DNA from 3 places in the Exiguobacterium sp. UBA3491 genome. Region 3 is predicted to be linked to each of the others. Evidence: a T-box and tRNA genes for the amino acid it is inferred to sense, from the RefSeq annotation. Region 3 holds a T-box; the other regions hold tRNA genes.
The links. The T-box of region 3 lies ahead of argS (arginine--tRNA ligase). A T-box ahead of a tRNA ligase gene usually reads a tRNA of that ligase, here a tRNA-Arg.
Positions count from the first base shown of each region.

Region 1: it encodes a tRNA-Arg, which carries the amino acid that the T-box ahead of argS (arginine--tRNA ligase) is inferred to sense. The anticodon was not compared.
Region 2: it encodes a tRNA-Arg, which carries the amino acid that the T-box ahead of argS (arginine--tRNA ligase) is inferred to sense. The anticodon was not compared.

Region 1 covers NZ_DFQK01000028.1:67,647-71,915, reverse strand. Annotated here, with positions in the region: gene B4F99_RS10125 (sugar-binding transcriptional regulator) at 1-841, opposite strand, end outside; gene B4F99_RS10120 (glutaredoxin family protein) at 957-1,217, opposite strand; gene B4F99_RS10115 (RNA polymerase subunit sigma-54) at 1,208-2,350, opposite strand; tRNA gene B4F99_RS10110 (tRNA-Arg) at 2,504-2,579, shown strand; partial or broken gene clpP (ATP-dependent Clp endopeptidase proteolytic subunit ClpP) at 2,762-3,346, shown strand; gene B4F99_RS10100 (hypothetical protein) at 3,466-3,702, opposite strand; gene whiA (DNA-binding protein WhiA) at 3,785-4,269, opposite strand, start outside.
Region 2 covers NZ_DFQK01000009.1:112,906-117,174, forward strand. Annotated here, with positions in the region: gene B4F99_RS02110 (hypothetical protein) at 8-994, opposite strand; gene B4F99_RS02115 (hypothetical protein) at 1,021-1,545, opposite strand; tRNA gene B4F99_RS02120 (tRNA-Arg) at 1,648-1,721, opposite strand; gene B4F99_RS02125 (metallophosphoesterase family protein) at 1,795-2,304, opposite strand; gene B4F99_RS02130 (XTP/dITP diphosphatase) at 2,310-2,903, opposite strand; gene rph (ribonuclease PH) at 2,900-3,655, opposite strand; gene racE (glutamate racemase) at 3,656-4,269, opposite strand, start outside.
Region 3 covers NZ_DFQK01000012.1:95,470-99,738, reverse strand. Annotated here, with positions in the region: gene B4F99_RS03580 (hypothetical protein) at 53-658, opposite strand; gene argS (arginine--tRNA ligase) at 689-2,371, opposite strand; T-box leader at 2,431-2,649, opposite strand; gene B4F99_RS03570 (GGDEF domain-containing protein) at 2,779-4,269, shown strand, end outside.

The DNA.
Region 1 (4,269 bases), on a different contig from region 3:
CTCGGTCGAAGTAATATCCGAATGCTTCCGCTACTGCCTGTTCATGTTCCAGTCGGGTCAGGAGATCCTCAGACGCGCGACGACGTTTTGCCATCGTTTTCGCCTCACCAATTCCATGTACCACGATTGAAGCACCTTTAATCATTTGAAGCACATTTTTTATGCTCGGCTCTTCGATCATCTTGACGAACGTCTCTGTACTGACCATGTCGGGGATGTGAAGCAGATGATAATCACTTTGAGCGCGTGACGCCATCCGTGAGCATACTGTGTTCGCTTGTAATTCGAGCGTTTCTCCCAGTCCTCCGCGTGCCGGAACGAATGTCATCGGACGGTGTTCCTTGTCTGGCGACATCATCGCCGCGACGGAAGCCATCGTCGTACCGCCTGTGACAGCGATCGTATTGTGATGGTCTGAAGAAAGCTCTCGTTTGAGTCGTGCGACGGTCGCCCGCCCCATGTCTCGTTGTACCCAGAAGGTTTCATCGGAATCACCCGGTACGATGACGACGTCCCGTACTCCGAGTCTCTCTTTTAAGGCTTTCGCCATGTCTGAGATCCCTGCGAGTTCTCCCATGATGCTGTGCATGCTGCGAAGAACGTTTCGTCCTTCATCTGTCAAGGACATCCCTTGCGTCGCGACCTCTAAGAGGTCTTGCTGCTTCAAGAAGTCAACTTCCCGCCGTAAGACGCGTTCCGTCAAGCCAAGGCTTGTCGCAAGCGTACGTCGTCCAATCGGTTGCATCAGTCGAACATAATGAAGGATGTCGTAGCGTGTCTGCATTTCTTCGATCAGATCAGGCACGATTCGTTTTTGGATCTGGACTAACTGCCGAATCATGTATTTCCCTCTCCTCTCAAGTAGCTGGACGCTTTCTGTCCCGCATGTCATAACGTGTCCCACTTGGTACACCGTTATCATAACAGTCCATTTCTCGCCTTGCAAGTCTCGTTTCTCAAGTTTTTTGAAGTAAGCGGTTTCTTATCATTTCCGTCTGGAATTTGCCATAACTCCAAATTTCGCCGTCATGCATGACGACCGGAATTTCATATAAGAACCGTAGACTGAGCGCTTCATCCTGATCGATGTTGACTTCCTCGAACGTCCATTCCGGAAACTCATCGAGTACGAAGTCGAGTAAGATGGCGGCCTCTTCACATAGCGTACATCCCGGACGTGAATAGAGTGTTAAGTGTCTGTGTCGTTTTAATCCCATTCTGATTGCGCCTTCCTTTGCTGCATCGTTTTTTTCGTTAAACCAAGCGCTGCCCGATATTTTGCAACCGTCCGTCGCGCGACTGTCAGACCGTCTGCTTGCAGACGATCCGTCAATTGCTGATCACTTAACGGACGATCGCTATGTTGAATATATTCGGCGATCCGCCGTTTAATTAAAAAACTCGAATCTCCGGTTGTCGTCCGTGAGACGAACAAGTCTTCTAAAGCAACGAGACCATGAACCGTCTCGACATACTTCGCAGCAATCGCTCGACCAATCGTTGACGGATGATGCCCCGTCGCCTCAGCGACTTGTTTTTTCGTCAGTGGCTCAAGATGCAGTTCTCCCTTGAACCAGCGTTCTTGTCGCTCAAGCAAGACCGAGAGGATGGCATGCATCGTAACGCGACGTCGTTCGTACGCGCGTAAAAAAGGCGTTGCCTCTTTTAATCCGAGCCACTTCTGATCCATGTCGAGTGTCATCCAGTCAATCTGAAGTTTTCCATCTAACAGGTGAATCCGTGCTTCTGCCATGACCGGTCGTTCTTCTTTAGGAAGATTCGGTGTCCGGCTCAGCCGCGTCAATCGTTTTCGCAACCGTGCTCGATCCTGTTTACTGAACTGCGCGAACACTTGACTCGCCGGTTCATGTCGTAACCGATCCGTCAGTCCGATCAATTCTGCGTCGTCTAGCTCGATCGCCTGTAACCATTGGCACTCGCGCTCCGAGCGGGCAGCAATGCCGACTGGTTCACATTGTTGTAAGAGTGTCCGTGCTTCTGTAATCGTTGCGACATCGGTCGAGAAGGATGCAGCGAGCTCCTCGTCCGATGTCCGCAATAAACCGTCCGCTTCTAAATACACGATGAGTTGTTCCGCCATATATCCTATTTCCTGTCTGACTGATTCTAAACGTATTTGTGCAATAAGCTCGTCTTCATAGGATGCCAAATGTCCTGCCATCTGCTCGGCCTCTAACGAAACCTGATTCGGGTAATGGCGGTGCAATCGTCGTTTTAACCGCCGCCATTCCTCCTCGAGTTCTGCCGCTGGTTGCTCAAGTACATGTAACTGATACTGTTGTGACGCCGATAACGTCAGCTGTTGCGTTTGTTCCTGGCGTTGATCCATCGATTTCCCTCCCTCACTTCTTATTATAGAAGAAACGTTTTGAAAAACGTGCTCTGAACCCCTTTTGAGTCGCTAGAGAAAAGAAAAGTCATCCTTCCCTATTGCTTTTCTGAAAAAATGTCGCTATACTATTAATTGTTCAGTACATCAGATGCACCCGTAGCTCAGGGGATAGAGCACTGGTTTCCGGTACCAGGTGTCGGGAGTTCGAATCTCTCCGGGTGTACCATTTATTCAACTACAAGGCAATGCCAGCAATGGCGTTGCCTTTTTTCTATATTGATATGTTTCATTTGCCCTTGTAATGGAAAAATACCTAAAAGTCGCATCGTATCTTTTGACCAATATTGACCAAAGGATTATGATAAGGATAAGTCGAATAGGAAGCTACATACCAACTATAAGGAGGCAAAGACTATGTTAATTCCAACAGTCATCGAACAAACAAACCGCGGGGAACGTGCTTACGATATCTACTCACGTTTGCTAAAAGACCGCATCATTCTTCTCGGGAGCGCGATTGACGACAACGTCGCCAACTCAGTCGTTGCCCAGCTTCTGTTCTTAGCAGCAGAAGATCCAGATAAAGAAATCTCGCTTTACATCAACAGCCCAGGTGGTTCGATCACTGCCGGTATGGCGATTTACGATACAATGAACTTCATCAAGCCACAAGTTTCAACGATTTGTATCGGTATGGCAGCATCGATGGGTGCGTTCTTGCTACAAGCAGGCGCAAAAGGAAAACGTTTCGCGTTACCAAACGCTGAAATCATGATCCACCAACCACTCGGTGGTACACAAGGTCAAGCATCGGATATCAAAATCCATGCGGAGCGTATCATCAAAATGCGTGAGCACCTCAACAAAATCATGGCTGAAAACACAGGACAACCACTTGAAGTCATCGAACGCGATACAGAGCGTGACAACTTCATGTCAGCACAAGCTGCTGCTGATTACGGTCTTATCGACCGCGTCATGGAACGTGCATAAGTCATCCAGAGTGTCTCCTTCGGGAGGCACTTTTTTTGTATCCATAGAAAAGTGAAGCCTTGTCGGTTATCGTTACATACAAAAAACCTCCCGTTCCTTATAGAACGAGAGGGTGATGATCAGTCGATCAAGTCTGTGATGTCTGAAACGATATCGTGGTTTTCACGAATCAGCGAGTAGATCGCGTTCGCATGTGGCGAAAGCTCTTCTTCTGCTTGTAATTGTTTCAGGAACAAAGATGTTGCGAATGCAACGAGTGTGCTTTTCGGTACACCGATTGCTTTTGCTTTTTTTGTTAACACTTCATCAAACTTCGCATCGACTGTCAGCGAAATACGTTTCTTTTCGTTAGCCATTTCAAAAACTCCTTAATTCGAACATTTAGTTGCATCGACTATATATTATAGTAGACTATGGTTCATCCCGCAAGCGACCCTCTTATAAGGCCCCTATCATCGACTCGCCATTTCGTACTTTTTCAGCGATTTGATCAATTTTCCGCAACCGGTGATTGATCCCTGATTTTGAGATGGAGCCGCTTTCGACCATCTCCCCGAGCTCTTGTAACGTGACGTCTTGATGGGTCACACGCAAGATCGCGATCTCCTTCAGCTTATCCGGTAAGACATCGAGCCCGACCGTCCGCTCAAGGAACTTGATGTTCTCGACTTGGCGTAATGCCGCACCGACCGTTTTGTTGAGGTTCGCCGTCTCACAGTTGACGAGACGGTTGACCGAGTTACGCATATCTTTTAAGATCCGGACATCCTCGAACCGCAGCATCGATTGTGTCGCATCAACGAGCTTAAGGAAATCGGAAATCTTCTCGCTCTCTTTAATGTAGAGGATATGTCCCTTTTTCCGTTCGATCGCCTTCGCGTTCAAATCAAAGACGTTCGATAGACCGCGGAGCGCCGCATTGT
Region 2 (4,269 bases), on a different contig from region 3:
GGATGTCTCAATCGAAGTAAATTTGCTCGAATGCGATGACTTCCGGATAGAGGATATGCACTCCCTGATATAATCGCTTTGCTAGCGGACTTAAGACACGTTCCGGCTCTTCTTTTTCAAACGACAACCCTGCTAGTTCTTCGCATGCGAGGAGCCATTTCTCCATATCCGACCCGATTGCTTCTCGTTCTTCAAGATGAATCAACTGGTCCGAACGCAAGACGAGCAAGGCTCGAAAAGGATCCATTCGTTCTAATGTATGCATCGATGCGAGTAACGCTTGTTGTTCCTGTTGATGTGCAATCAGCACTTCTTCTAAATCCTGACGCGTCGAGATCGTCCAGTGTACATCTAAATGCGGCACATAAATGTCTGCCGGATAGGACAGATGCTCAATCACACTTCCTAATAACTGATCGATGACGATTAGGCTTTGATGTTCTGTATCCTGAGCACGAAGATACTTGTGTGTAATGTAGTCAAAGAGCGCAGGTGTCCGTTCGAATTCAGCACCAGCCAAATGGCGCATTTGTTCGACCCAGCTTCCATGTTGCAACACATGCATCAACGCCGTTCCAGAAGTTACGGCACTCTGAGTAACATTGTTTTTTTGAACCGGTGTCGTCTTTTGTTCTCGCACCGTCATCCGCTGTTTAATCTCGTCTAATCGAAGCGCAAGTCCATACGGCAGATACGGTGACGCCGAGCGTAGAGCGAGCTTCATTGGATACCGTTCTCCGAGTTCATAAAGAAAGAGTGCGAGCACTTGCTCCACACCCTCGACTTCAAGAAAACGTTCTGCTACAGTCTCGTATCGTTCACGGTCATGCAGTAAAAACGGCTGGATGACATAGAGTCGGTATAATACATCTTCTCCTATCAATTGGTCAGTCTCTAATTCTTTTACCAGCCGTTCTTGTTCAGCTGCCGGCAAACGGAGGACCCGAGCTCGTTCTGCTTCTAGTTCGTGTTCCATCCAGCGGGATGTCTCCATATTCCTGCACTCCTTCATTCAACTACTTATTTCGTAAACGGATCGAGCAAAGACGTCCAGTTCGTGATCGCATCTTGTAATTTCCCTGCCTGTTCGATACCGAGACGATTTAATGTATCGAGAGAGACGTCTGTTTCAAGAAGTCGTGTGATGTCTTCTGATTGATTCACGAACTGCTCGAGCTTTGCACTTAAATTTTGTAACTCTTGCGGTGGATTTTCAAGTCCCGCCAATCGTTGGTCGATTTGGTCCAGCTCTTGATTGAACTGATCAATCGTTCCGTTTTCCTTTAACTTTTCGATTTGTTGGTCGAGCGCTTGCTCCGGATTCGTGGATTCGCGTGCTTTCGTAGCCGCTTCATTCAAAGAAGAAGATAAGTCGGACGTGACTTGTGCGGTATCTTTCGCAATCCCTTGAAGTTCTCCAGCATAATCGACACTATTTTTCACATCGTTGACCTGTTGTTTTGCATCATCAACTGTATTTGAAATCTCACTACATCCTACAAGAAACGTACTGAGTAACAGGACTGTTCCAACTTTCTTCCACATCGCTTTCATCCCTTTCAAGTTCATGATACCTTAATTATAAGCGAAAATTGAAATAAAAAAAAGAGACCGCCCTCGTAAGGGCAGTCTCTATTTTAATTATAGCGTCCCAAGAGGGATTCGAACCCCCGACCGACGGCTTAGAAGGCCGTTGCTCTATCCTGCTGAGCTATTGGGACGTGTCAACACGAATAAACTATACTAGAACAATTCTTTCGTGTCAATCACATTACAAAGATTGCATTTATTTTATTACAAAAATGTTCCGTCGAGGTGAAGTGCATTGACGCGATCCCCGTTCATGTCAAGAAAATCGACAGAATAGCGGTCTTGTTCTACTTCAAGAATCGCATACGTCTTGTCTGGGCGATGGCGTGGCATCCGAATCGATCCTGGATTGATGAATAACACACCATCCCGATACTCCGCCTTCGCAACATGAGAATGACCATACAAAACGATATCAGCTTGCTTTTCGTTCGCATGATGTTGCAAGACATCTAGGCTATATTTGACGTCCTGACGATGTCCGTGGACACAGAGGACCTTATGCTCGTCCATTTCCGACGTGACTTCTTCCGGGAAATCGTGTCCATAATCACAGTTCCCCCGTACAACACGATATGGATATAACGATTCAATGTCGCGCGTCAATTGAGAGTCTCCACAATGAAAAGCCAAATCCACGTCCTGATGCCGTTCGAATATCGTAAGCAGTTCTTGTTCTAGTCCATGGCTATCACTAACGATCAACGCTCTCATTTTCATCACACTCCTAGGAAAGTAGTTAAGTCCTGTTCGAGCTTGCGCAATGCATTGCCACGATGACTGATCATCGCTTTTTCTTCTTTCGTCAACTCAGCAGCCGTTTGTCCACTTGCCGTGACGAACAATGGGTCATAACCGAAACCGTTCGATCCCTTTGCTTCAAAACCGATTCGCCCTTCCATTGTTCCGCGTACCGTCAATGTTTCGCCTGTTGGTTTTGCTAGCGCGAGTACACAAACGAAGCGTGCCGTCCGCTCCTCTTCCGGAACACCTTCTAACTTTTCAAGTAGTAGAGCGTTGTTCGCTGCATCCGACTTTTCAAGACCCGCGAAGCGTGCCGAGTAGACACCTGGAGCGCCATCTAAAGCATCGACTTCAAGACCTGAATCGTCAGCAAGTACTGCGTGACCAAAGTAGGCTGCTGCTTCTGTTGCTTTTAAGAGTGCATTCTCCTCGAATGTTTCACCTGTCTCATCCGTTTCTTTAGCATCCGCATGATCGAGTAACGACTCGACTGTATAGCCGAGACGCCCAAGCATGCTTTTGAGTTCCTTCACTTTACCAGCGTTATGTGTTGCGACGATGACTTTCATTTATGCTCCCCCACTTCTTCTCCTACATACCACCACGAAACACCGAGTGCCTCGCGACCGGTTTCAATCAGTTCCTTAATACCTTTTTCCCCAAGTTCGAGCATTTCGAGCATCTCTTGACGGGAAAAGGTCGACTCTTCTCCTGTTGCTTGCATCTCGACGATTTTACCGGATGACGTCATGACGAGATTGAAGTCGACTTCAGCTGCAGCATCCTCTTCGTAGCATAAATCAAGTAAGGCATTCGATCCGACGATTCCAACTGAGATGGCGGCGATGCCCTCTTTGATTGGTGTATCGGTCAATTTTCCCGCTTGAATCAGTTGATCGATAGCTCGAACGAGTGCTAAAAATCCACCGGTGATCGATGCTGTTCGTGTTCCGCCATCAGCTTGAATGACGTCACAATCGATCCAGATCGTCCGTTCACCAAGTTTTTCTAAATCGACGACCGCCCGAAGTGATCGGCTAATGAGACGTTGGATTTCCATCGTCCGCCCCGTCTGTTTGCCGCGAACGGCTTCTCGTGCAGTCCGCTGAGCGGTTGCCCGCGGTAACATCGAATATTCCGCATTGATCCAGCCTTGGCGTTTTCCACGTAGAAATGGTGGTACCCTTTCCTCGACGGTCGCCGTGCAGAGGACTTTCGTATCACCCAGTTCAATCAAAATCGAACCTTCCGCGTGTTTATTGATGTCAACTGATAACTGTACTGGACGGAGATCGTCCGCCGTTCGTTGGTCTGTCCGCATTTAATCTTCCTCCGTTCCAAGGACGATGCGCTCCGCATGAATGGGCTGATCGAGCCAGTCCGTTGCAATTTGGTCGAATGAGCGGATATCGCCTGTCGCGTAATAACGATGTTCTGGTGTTTGTGTCACATCTGCTGAAATCGTGTTGTAGTCAAGTAGTGCTGCTACTTCGAGTGCGGTTTCATCCCCTGAAGAGATGAGTTGAACGCCTGGTCCGATGACCCGTCCAATGACATCTGCTAAAAGCGGATAATGGGTGCACCCGAGTATTAGTGTATCCATATCGTAATTCATCAAAGGTCGTAGCGTATTCGCCACGACACGTTCGACGTATGCGCCATCCGTCTGCATCGACTCGACGAGCGGAACGAATGGCGGGCACGCTAACGATTCAACGACGACTTGTCCTTCGACATGTCGTAATGCCTTCTCGTAGGAATTACTTGTAATCGTCATCTTCGTTCCGATGACACCGATTCGTTTCGTACGTGTCACCTTGACTGCTGCACGGGCACCCGGATCGATGACACCGATGACAGGTATATTTAAACGTTCTCGCGCTTCTTTTAAGACGACAGCCGTAGCTGTATTACAGGCGATCACAATCAATTTCA
Region 3 (4,269 bases):
CAAAAGCCGTCGGGCACAGGGCTCGACGGCTTTTGTTTGTGCATCCTATTGATCAGAGATAACGGACAAGCGATGCCTTGACGACATCCACTTGTGTGAAGTTCGTCTCTTCCGCGAATGCTTCGATGACTTGACGGACATCCCCTTGACGACGAACGAAGCTCGTCGGAACTGGTGTTGTACCGACAAGTTGCTCATGCAAACTCGTCAATCGATGATCATCGATGATCGTCGTCATCAAATCAAGGAACAGAAGAACATGCAGACGGTTCAAATAATCCCATGGCTTGTCTTCCGAACGGAATTCATTACGAGCGAGCCATTTTTTCAATCCGATCGCATCGATTTGACTCAACGTCTCTGTCGTGCGCGCCGACTTCCAAAGCGTCAACAGTTCGCCGAGTTTTTTTCGTGTCTGTTTTTTACGCATGAAGAATTCAAAATTGTCTTTCGTGCGCAACGCGTCTCCTTCGATCGGAGCAATCAAATCAGCTTCCGGCGCCGTCACGAAATCGTGAACGAAATCGACAGACTCTCCCGGTAACCAAGCAGCGAGTTTCCCGTGAAAATCAGCCATGAAGGCGACGGTTTCTGCCAAAGGCTCCTGCTTCATCCGTGAAGCAGCTTGCTGTAATCGGTCTTTCGTCTCAGTCTTCATAATCTACCTCTTCTTATTCGTGGATTGGTCTTACATTTCTTCCGGAGCGCCGACACCAAGTAAACGAAGACCTTCTGTCAAGACGATCGTGACGGACTTGACGAGTGCAAGACGCGATTGTTTTGCCGCGTCATCTTCGAGAACACGGACGTGTCCGTAGTATTTATTAAAGCTTTGTGCAAGATCTAAGACGTAACGGCTGATGATTGACGGCTCGCGACGTGTGAACGCGCGATCGATGACCGTCGAGAATTGGTTCAGCATCGATACGACACCCCATGCATGATCATCGGCACTGCCAGCGAATGGTGTGCCATCATAGCTACCTTTACGGAGCAATGAGTGCGCACGAGCATTCGTATACTGGACATACGGTCCTGTTTCACCTTCGAATTTCAACATCTGCTCAAGATCGAACTCGATATTGTTCATCCGTTCATTTTTCAAATCATGGAAGATGACGGCGCCAACACCTACTTGACGAGCTGTTGCTTCGGCATTCGCTAAGTTCGGATTTTTTTCCGCGATGTTTTGCTTCGCGACGTCGATTGCTTCTTGTAGTACTTCTTCAAGCAAGACGATCCGACCTTTACGCGTAGACATTTTCTTTCCGTCTTTCATAATCAAACCGAACGGTACATGGTGCATTCCGTCGACATTCTCAAATCCAAGTTTCTTCAGGACTGCGAACAATTGCTTAAAGTGAAGCGCTTGTTCGCCGCCAACGACGTAGAATGCTTGCTCAAAACGGTACGTTTCGAGACGATAGACAGCAGCTGCTAAGTCACGTGTCGCATAAAGCGTTGCGCCATCCTTCTTTTTAATCAAAGCAGGCGGCATACCTTCTGCTTCGAGGTCGACGACCATTGCCCCTTCTGATTCGACGAGTAAATCTTTTTCTTCAAGCAAATCGATGACGTGTTGCATCTTATCGTTGTAGAAAGCTTCTCCGTTCAAGCTATCGAATTTAACTCCGAGCATCTCATAAACACGATTGAACTCAACAAGTGAGACTTCACGGAACCACGTCCAAAGCGTTGTTGCCTGCTCATCACCTTGTTCGAGTTTTTTGAACCAGAGACGTCCTTCGTCTTCAAGTGCCGGATTTGTTTCCGCTTCTTCGTGGAACCGGACATATAATTTCAACAATTCCTTGATTGGTTCTGCACGGACCGCTTCTTCCTCACCCCACATCGTGTACGCAACCATCAATTTCCCGAACTGTGTTCCCCAGTCCCCTAAATGGTTGACACCGACGACATCATAGCCTTTTTTACGTGAGATTTGGTTGAGCGCGTTTCCGATTACCGTTGAACGTAAGTGACCCATCGAGAATGGTTTCGCGATGTTTGGTGATGAAAAATCAGTGACAATCGTTTTTCCATTGGCTTCACTTGATCCGAACGTCTCATTTTCCGTCAGAACTTGGTTGACGATTTCTTGCGATACGACTTCCCGGTTCAAGAAGACGTTGATGTAAGGACCTACAGCCTGAACGTTTGAGAACAATGGCGCGTCGATTTTTTCTGCGAGGTCCGAAGCAATCATATTGGGTGCTTTACGGAATGCTTTCGCGAGCATGAAGCATGGGAATGCTAGATCTCCATGATCTTCATGTTTCGGTTGCTCGATTAGTTGTTCGATTTGTTCAATCGATAAGGCACCTTCCATGACTTGATGTAATACTTCTGCGTATTGCGTTTTATAACTCATCTTTATTTCCTCCTGCTTCACTGATTTTTGGCAATAAAAAACGCCCCTTGCGCCACGCGCAAAGAGACGGAATGACCGCGGTACCACTCTTCTTGGTGTCCTTTTGACACCCACCTTGTTCGGGGATAACGGGGTTCCCCCGGCTACGCCTTTTCTTTCAGGAATCGGGTAGCGTCTCAGAAGTGCGCTTCACGACCGGTTCGTCCTCAGGCTTCCACCATTCCCTGATTCGCTAGTTGACGAAAATCAACCGTTACTCTCTTCATCATCGACTGTATTCGATATCTTTCACATTATACGCAATTCTTTCTTTTCTCTCAACCTTATTTTTTTGGTAAATGGCTTATCAAAATTTCCACAATTCGGGTATAGGAATAAAAGATACTTCTCAGGGGGAGGGATGTTTCATGCGCTACTACCAACAGGTAGCCCGGACGAGCTGGATCGTTTTCAGTCTCGTCGCCTTGACATTGTTATTGATTGGCATCGTTCATCCACCTACCTTCCCTCCTTCCATCTCCATCGTCAATACCCTTTATTTGTTTGGGCTCGTTCTCCTGTTTCAGTTCGATAATGTCCGTCGTGGCGGCATTTATTATACGTTTCAAGAAGGAATCATTTTATTTTTATTCCTCAATTACGGTTTGACGTACGCTTTGATTTTAAGCCAAGTCGGTATTCTCGTCTTTCAATTCATGTCTCACCGAAAAGCGATTCGCTGGAAACGTTTCGCCTATCTCTACCCAATCAACGCCTTGTTTGATTTAGTCTACATCTCGCTTCCGGTATTTGCGTATGAAGCGCTCGGTGGACCGATCGGCTCAAGCTTTACGTATACCAAAGCTCTGATTCCCTTCATCGGCTTTTTGATCACAGTCTTCCTTGTTTCTTACTTCCAATGTCTGCTCGTCAATCGCTTTCTTTTCTTGAAATACGATTGGCAACGTCTTGTGAAGCTTCAGTCCCTCGTTTACGGAATCAGCATGTTAAGTGCTCTACTTGGGATCTGGTTCTACGATGAAAGTCCTCTTGTCGCGGCTACAGTCTCCGCCTTGATTCTCTTTTTATTCAAACGTCTGTTGCAAGAACGTGGTGACTCACTTGAAGCAAATGATAATGCTAAACGATTTGATGATGCGAAGGAACACTTATTGATCTCCCGCTTCGAACGCGAGACGATCGACTCGTTACTTCTCGATTTACCGCATCTGCTACCGTTTTCTGAAGGCTGGATTTCGATTCAACAACAGCGGAAACAAGTCATCTATGACATCCGGACGAAGCAACCGATCGATGTGTTACCGCTGTTTCACTCTTTGACAGCCGACGATTTGCATACCCCGATCATCTATGGTCTTCGTTGCGACTGGGGAAACGATATTCAAATCGGATTGCCTGTCGATCGCCATTCAATGCTAGCAATTCCTTCGATTACGAGCGGAGAAGTCGATGTCTCGATCATTCTGTTCCATCAAGTCGCAGACGCCTATGATGCGACGAATGCCGACGAATTATCTCGTCTACTCCGTATCTTTTGTCGCGTCCTAGAACGCTCTCGTGAAACGGTTCAACTCTATACAGAAAGTCGGACTGACGCCTTAACGGAATTACCAAATAGTCGTGCCTTTTACGAACACGGTCGACAAGAATTCGCTGCTGATTGCTATCCGCTTTCCGTGATTCTGTTTGATATCGATCATTTCAAACACGTCAACGATACGTACGGGCATAAAGTAGGCGATCTCGTCCTTCGTGAACTCGGTCGACGCATCCAGGTGATCCAACTGCAACATGATGATGTCTTCGCTGCTCGTTATGGCGGGGAGGAATTCGTACTTTTGTTGCGAAATCGTAGTCAAGAGGCTGCCATTCAGATTGCCGAGACGGTCCGCCATGCG